DNA from 3 places in the Streptomyces sp. NPDC102279 genome. Region 1 is predicted to be linked to each of the others. Evidence: riboswitches for the same ligand, from Rfam matches in the RefSeq annotation. Region 1 holds a riboswitch; each other region holds the start of a gene.

What was found. A riboswitch is a leader RNA that binds a small molecule or an ion and turns the genes downstream of it on or off. The one in region 1 is predicted to bind cyclic di-AMP.
Region 2: another riboswitch for cyclic di-AMP. It lies ahead of ACIRQH_RS02935 (NlpC/P60 family protein); the one in region 1 lies ahead of ACIRQH_RS06865 (M23 family metallopeptidase).
Region 3: another riboswitch for cyclic di-AMP. It lies ahead of ACIRQH_RS17860 (C40 family peptidase); the one in region 1 lies ahead of ACIRQH_RS06865 (M23 family metallopeptidase).

The regions. Positions count from the first base shown of each region.
Region 1 is NZ_JBIWLU010000003.1:22,809-25,061, forward strand. Features, by position in the region: gene ACIRQH_RS06865 (M23 family metallopeptidase) at 40-1,077, opposite strand; cyclic di-AMP (ydaO/yuaA leader) riboswitch at 1,089-1,246, opposite strand; gene ACIRQH_RS06870 (PP2C family protein-serine/threonine phosphatase) at 1,504-2,253, opposite strand, start outside.
Region 2 is NZ_JBIWLU010000001.1:686,997-689,249, reverse strand. Features, by position in the region: gene ACIRQH_RS02945 (alpha/beta hydrolase) at 1-79, shown strand, start outside; gene ACIRQH_RS02940 (hypothetical protein) at 124-348, opposite strand; cyclic di-AMP (ydaO/yuaA leader) riboswitch at 813-984, shown strand; gene ACIRQH_RS02935 (NlpC/P60 family protein) at 993-2,253, shown strand, end outside.
Region 3 is NZ_JBIWLU010000006.1:498,406-500,658, reverse strand. Features, by position in the region: gene ACIRQH_RS17865 (LysE family translocator) at 1-293, shown strand, start outside; gene ACIRQH_RS17860 (C40 family peptidase) at 426-899, opposite strand; cyclic di-AMP (ydaO/yuaA leader) riboswitch at 903-1,101, opposite strand; gene ACIRQH_RS17855 (hypothetical protein) at 1,438-1,743, opposite strand; gene ACIRQH_RS17850 (ATP-dependent Clp protease proteolytic subunit) at 1,751-2,253, opposite strand, start outside.

The sequences.
Region 1 (2,253 bases):
TCCCCCGCGAGCCGGCCGCCGGTCAGCAGTCCGTACGGATCAGGGGTTGAGGCCCTTGCCCTGGAGCCACGCCATCGGGTCGATGCCGGTGGCGGCACCGCCGGGGTGGACCTCCAGGTGGAGGTGCGGCCCGGTGACGTTGCCCGTCGCGCCCACGCGGCCGATGACGTCGCCGGTGGCGACCTTCTGGCCGACGCTGACGCTGATCGACGACTGGTGGCAGAACCACAGCTCGGTGCCGTCGTCGAGGGTGAGGATCGTGCGGTAGCCGTACGATCCGGCCCAGCCCGCCTCGGTGACGGTGGCGCTGTGGATGGCCTTGATCAGCGTGCCGGTGGGCGCCGCGAAGTCGAGACCCGTGTGGTAGCCGGACGACCACAGGGCACCGGCCTCACCGAAGCGCGAGGTCAGGGTGTACGAGGAGGTCGGCAGCGAGTAGCTCTTGGCGAGCTTGGCGAGACGCTCGGCCTCGGCCTTCGCCTTGGCCTCCTCCTCCGCCTTCTTCTTCGCGGCGTCCGCCTTGGCCTTCGCGTCGTCCTGCTGCTTGGTGGCGAGCGCGGTGGCCTGCTTCGCGGCGGCTGTCTCGGCGGCCTCCTGGGTGGCGCTGTCGGCCTGGTTCTGCTGCGACTCGGCCTGCTGCATGATGCGGGCCCGCAGGGCCTCACCGGCGTCCGTGGTGCCCTGGGCGGTGTCGGCGGTGGTCAGTCCCGCGCCGGTGAGCGGAGTCGTGGAGCCCTTGGGGGCCTCGGCGCCGTCGCTGATCAGGGCCTTGGCCGAGTGGGTGACCGAGGACAGGTCGGGCAGCGAGATCGAGACCGGCGCCTTGCCGGGCGCCGCGGTGGCCATGCCACCGGCGCCGACTGCGGCGATGACGCCTACACCGAGGACCGTGGAGCTGCGGGCGAGTCCTCCGCCGCGCTGCTTTCCCACGCGGTGCCGGCCACGAACGGGACGGACGGAATCCTCGGTGGGGTTCCACTCCTCCCAGGGTCCCTCGTCCTTGCCGTAGGCGAAGCCGAAGGACTGTGTGTCATTCGGCGCGAACGAGGTTGGCTGAGCAGGCCGGTTGGACGCCACGTGGGCGCACTCCTTTCCTTCCTTCTCGCCTACCGGGTTAGCTGACGGGTTCGGAGCAGGAAGGTCTCCTACGCGCGTATACCCACCGTGCTGCCACGGCGGAATACGCTCGATTCACCCCAAGTTGGTGGTTCCCCGGTTCCCTTGCGGGATTCGGCGCATGCGCACGGAGCCATCTCTTGTGACGGCTGGGACGACCGCGCTGCGTTATCGAACGTTAATAGACCTGGCCACCTGATTCCAAGCTGTTCAGACTGATCATTAACGCTTTTTGGCCAGGACTTTGGGGTCATGGGCGATGAAAAACGGGCGAGTTGGCCTCATCCCGTCGACACGGATTCATTTGACGGTACGTCAGTCGTTATGCGGAGGGACACGCTTCGGTCACCCCTCGTGACAACGATCAAGAAAGGCCTCCGCGGACGGTCAGCCGCGCCGGACGGCGAGCAGCGCCATGTCGTCGCTGAGGGCGCCGCCCGTGTGCCGCCGGACCTCGTCGGCGAGGGTGTTCAGCAGCGCGTCGGGCCCTGGGAAGACCCGCCCGGCCAGCCGCGCGGCCGGATCGTAGAACTCCCCGCGCACGTCCCGGGCCTCGGACAGCCCGTCGGTGTGGAGCAGCAGGATCGCGCCGTGCGGAAAACGGGCCGGCACCGCCCGGTCGGGTGTGCCGCCCAGGTCGCTCATCCCCAGGGGCAGCGCGGCGGGCCCGCCGGTGAGCGGGAGGAGGGTGCCGTCGGGATGCAGCATCAGGGGCGGCGGATGCCCCCGGTTGACGACGCGGACGATCTCCTCGTCGTGCGGGATCTCCGCGAGGACGGCAGTGGTGAACCCCTCGACGGCGTCGAGGTTGTCGCGCCGGGTGCCCTCGCGCTTCAGTGCCCGCTCCAGCCGCTGCGCGACCGCCTCCAGGGTCGCCTCCTGCTCCGCCGCCTCCCGGAACGCGCCGATGACCACGGCGACGGCGGCGACCGCCGTCATCCCCTTGCCGCGTACGTCCCCGACGACCAGCCGCACGCCGTACGGGGTGTCCTGCACCGCGTACAGGTCCCCGCCGATGAACGCGTCCGCCTGGGCCGCCTCGTAGCGCGCGGCGACGTCGAGGCCGTCGATCCGCGCCTGGGGTTCGGGCAGCACGGCCCGCTGCGCGAACTCGGCGATCTCCCAGACGGAGTCGAG
Region 2 (2,253 bases), on a different contig from region 1:
CGGTCTGGTGTCCCGGGCCGACGGCCCGGGCGGACGGCTTCCCGCCGAGGGGCCGGACGGCGAACCCGGCGTCCTCTAGTTCCGCGTCCGACCCTGTACGCGGCGGCTCCCGCCGGACAGGCCCTAGGCGGACTCCAGCCGGTCTGCGGGATCGGGGCCGGGGGCGAAGGAACGACGCGAGCCGGCCGTCACGCGCGGGGCGGACCCGGGAAGCGGACCGCCCGTGGACGGATCCCAGCTGAGGATCCACTCGAAGTCGCGCTGCAGCCGCCGGGCCTCGCTCCGGACGAGCGTCGGTATGTCACCGCGTTCGGAGATCAGTTGGGCATAGATCGGTGCATCGTGCACGTGGGGATCCTCGACTCGCTCTCAGGGCCTTCCGCGGGCCTTCCATGCCTCGACGGTAGGGCCGCGACGCCGACGCGGTGGTCATCCGGCCGGGTCGGCCAGAACCGGTCACCGCATGACCATCGACAGCCGCCGATGTCGAACGAGCCGTCAGGGAACGCCAGTTCTGTTCGCACCTCGAACGGCCTGTTCCGGGCCGACCGGAAGCCCCGGCCCGCCGTGGAGACTTGGTGGACGGAGCTGGACGAGGACGGACTCGTGGAGGGGGCTCACCGCCGAACGCGGTTGTCCCGACGGCCGGTTCGCGTACGGGGCGTGCTCCCGTCGTCGCACAGCGGGGCGATGCGACGAAGGTCACGAAAATGTATCGGACATCTGGGACGTGGATCTTCACACGGGGGTCACAACATGGCTAAGTTGACGACCAGGCCGCCCGACTCCCTCCGGCGAAAGCTCGCCGGGCGGCGCGGCCTCCGCCGAGTCCGGCCCGCCCTCGTGGCAGCCGGAGCCGGGGACCCACCGAACCTGGGGTGAATCGGCCGACTGCCTCACGAGGCACAGGCCGTAGGGCATACCTTCCGGAACCGTCCGCCCGAACCCGACAGCTAACCCGGTAGGCGGACGACGGAAGGAGTGCCATCCCCATGGCGCCGGAACGCACCCAGCCCAGTGGCGATGAAGTCCGCCGACGGCTCGCATCCCTCTACGACCGGGCCGAGGACGACACCGGCAACTTCAACGCCACCCGCGCTCTGTCGAGCCTCTCCTCCCGCCAGGGCGACCGACGCGCCGTGGCCCGACGGCTCACGGACCAGCGCCCGGCCGCGGACGAGCGCGGAGGTGTCGATCCCGCTCAAAGCGACCTGATGCGGCAGTGGTTCGACGGGGCGCGCTCCCGGCTCGGGCCCACGGTCGCGGCCGTACTGCCCATGGACCGGCAGCCCGACCGCGGGCGCGTGGCCGGCCGGCCCGGTGGGGGTGCGGGAAGCCCCGGGGAGCTGCCTGCCCAAGGCGCCCGCGCCGTGGCCGAGTTGACGGCGGCCCCCGTACGGGAAGTGGCAGCGGGCCCGGTCGCGGAACTCACCGCGGCACCTGTCGCGGAACTCACCGCGCGCCCCGTTCTCGAACTGACCGCGGGCCCTGTGTCCGGGCCGACGACCGGGCGCGCCCTCGCGGTGCCGGACAGGGGCTCCCCGGCCACCGGACCCCTTCCGGTGGTGTCACAACCCACGCCCGCCCCGGACACGTCCTCCCCGCGGTTCCGCAAGGACCGCGCCCGGCGCAAACTGGCCGCCGCACAGGAACTGCTGACCCGGCACAACGCCCGGCAGAGCGTGGCGGTGCCGGTCGCCTACCCGTCCGTGGAGCTGCCGGCCGCGGAGACGGCCGTCCCGCCGGCCCCGTACTGGCCGGCGGAGAACGTGCCGGTGCCGGCCGCGCCGGCCACGTACCCGTCGGTGGCGAGTGCCGCGTGGCCGGCCGTGGAGGCCGGACATCCCCAGGTGGAGAGTGCCCCGCTGCCGGCCGCCGCGGTCGAGTACCGGCCGGTGCGGGAGTCGTGGTCCGCCCCGGCCGTCGACGACAGTTGGCGCCCGTCGTGGCCGGCGCCCGTCAACGAGCCTGCGCCCGGCGCTCCCTGGTCCGCCGCTCCGAACCCCGGCTACGACACCGGGAGCATCACCGCCGTGGCGGCGCCGCCGGTCACCGGGTACGACACCCGGGCCGCCGAGGCCGTCGCGTTCGCCCGCGCCCAGGTCGGCAGGCCGTGCGTGTGGGGAGCGTCCGGGCCCGGCTCGTACGACCCCTCCGGCCTGACCCAGGCCGCCTGGCGCAGCGCCGGTGTGCTGCTCCCGCGGTCGACGTCCGACCAGGCGCGGATCGGACCGGCGATCGCCCTGGCAGGTG
Region 3 (2,253 bases), on a different contig from region 1:
CGCTGCGGCAGGGCTTCGTCACCAACGCACTCAACCCGAAGGCGCCGATCACCTTTCTCAGCCTGCTGCCGCAGTTCGTGCCGTCGGGCAGCCCCGCGATGCCGCGGACGCTGCTCCTGGCGCTGATCGTGGTCGTGCTGGCCCTGGTGTGGTTCCCGGTGGTCGCGCTGCTCGTGGACCGGCTGGGACGGTGGCTGCGCCGGCCGCGTGCCGCACGCGCCGTGGAGGCCGTCACCGGCGGTGCGCTCACCGTGCTCGGCCTCGTGCTGCTCCTGGAGCCGCTGAGGGGCTGAGAGGGCGCCGCCGGAGGGCGGAGGGGACGGTCACCGGCCGTCCGGCGCACGGTCGGCCAGGGGGCACGCCGACGAGGCTGCCGGACGGAGGTGTTCCCTGGGCGGCGGCCCCCGCCGCCGCCCAGGGGCAGGTCAGCTGACCCGCCCGTACCAGACGCTCCGTGTCCAGATCTTCTGGAGCTTCACCACTTCCCCGGTCTTCGGGGAGTGCCAGATCTTTCCCTTCCCGGCGTAGATGCCGACGTGGTACACGCTCCGGCCCGAGTGGAAGAACACGAGGTCCCCGGCCTTGCGATGCGAGGCGGAGACGTGGTGTGTCTTGTTGTACTGCGCCGCGGCCGTTCGAGGCAGCTTCTTGCCCGCCTTCTTGAACGAGTAGAGCGTGAGCCCGGAGCAGTCGAAGCGGTGCGGTCCCGTGGCGCCGTACTTGTACGGGGCGCCGTGCTTCGAGGCCGCGACCTGGAGTGCCTTCGTCGCGGTCGTGGCCGCCTGGGCGTCGGGTGCGACACCAGGGACCACGAGGCTGCCGCCGACGGCGGCGATGGTGAGGGCCGAGGCCGTACCGGCCCTGGTCCACAGCGACGGGACACGATTGAGCGCAGTCATGCGCAACCCTTCGTCAGCCGCCTGTGAAGGATGACCTGTCGGATTCGGGCTGGCGAAGTTGCCCGGCCGCTGCTGCGGCTTCACCCCAAGGACCGCCGGGAATGCTGCTCCGGCGGACCGTCGTGCTGGGTCCTCCACTCCTGCCGATCCACTTCTGTCGACCGGGCATCCGGGCGGCGGCAGGACTCGGCGTCCGCCCGGACCGCCCCGCCGCTGTGGCGGGGGCTTGTCGTCGGAAGGGATCTTCACCCATGAACGGCGGAAAATCCGAGCGGAACCGGTGTTTTGTGGGCTTACTCACCACTCACCCGTTCGGGTGGACACCCCTCTGTTCGAAGGGGTGTTGGGGACACGGGCGACCCCCGCACCTGCACCGGAACCCCTCATTCCGCCTTTCTGTCCTCCGTGTTGCGCAAGTCGGAGGGGTCCAAGAAAGGACTGATTCCTACGCCATCAGGGGGTACACCATCTGGTGCGTTTGAGTCGCGGCGCGGACGGTCCGGCGACGCGGTGCGCGCCGGACCCGGCTGCGGGTGCCTCAACTGCCGGACGCGGGCGGGATCGTGACCCGGGCGGTCCGCCGCTCACCGTCCAGCACGCGCAGCGCCTGAGCCAGGGTCGGCGCGTGCACCTCGCTCTCGCCCCGCTGGTGCATGAGCGCGAGCGCGTCCCGCAGGGCCGTCGCCTTGGCGACCAGTGCCTGGGCGGCGCGCAGCCCCCGGTAGGTGTCGCCGGGGTGGGCCGGGTTGATCCGGCCCACCAGGTCGACCACGTCCAGATAGCGGTCGATCAGCTCGGCCTCCGCGCGGGTCAGCGCGGGCAGCGGAGGGAGGTCGGGGATCATCGGCCGCTCACCTCGCGCCGGGTGCGCCGGCCGAGGCCCCGCGGCTCGGCACGATCCGGTCGACGAACCCGTACTCCAGAGCCGCGGGCGCGTCGAGGAGCAGATCCCGCCCGATGTCCGCGGTCACCCGCTCGGGGCTCTGCCCGGTGTGCCGTACGAGCATCTCCTCCAGGGCCGTGCGGGTGCGTGTCAACTCCTCGGCGTGGACGATCAGATCGCTCGCCCGTCCGTGGACCGGGTCCGCAACCGACGGCTGGTGGACGAGGACCCGCGCCCCGGGGAGTGCGAGCCGCTTGCCGGGGGTGCCGGCCGCCAGCAGGACGGCCGCGGCCGACGCCGCCTGGCCCAGGCAGACCGTCCGCACGTCGCAGGTGACGAAGCGCATGGTGTCGTAGACGGCGGTCATGGCGCCGAACGAGCCGCCGGGCGAGTTGATGTACAGCGAGATGTCCCGGTCGGGGTCGCGGTGTTCGAGGTGCGTGAACTGCGCCATCACGTCGTTCGCCGACG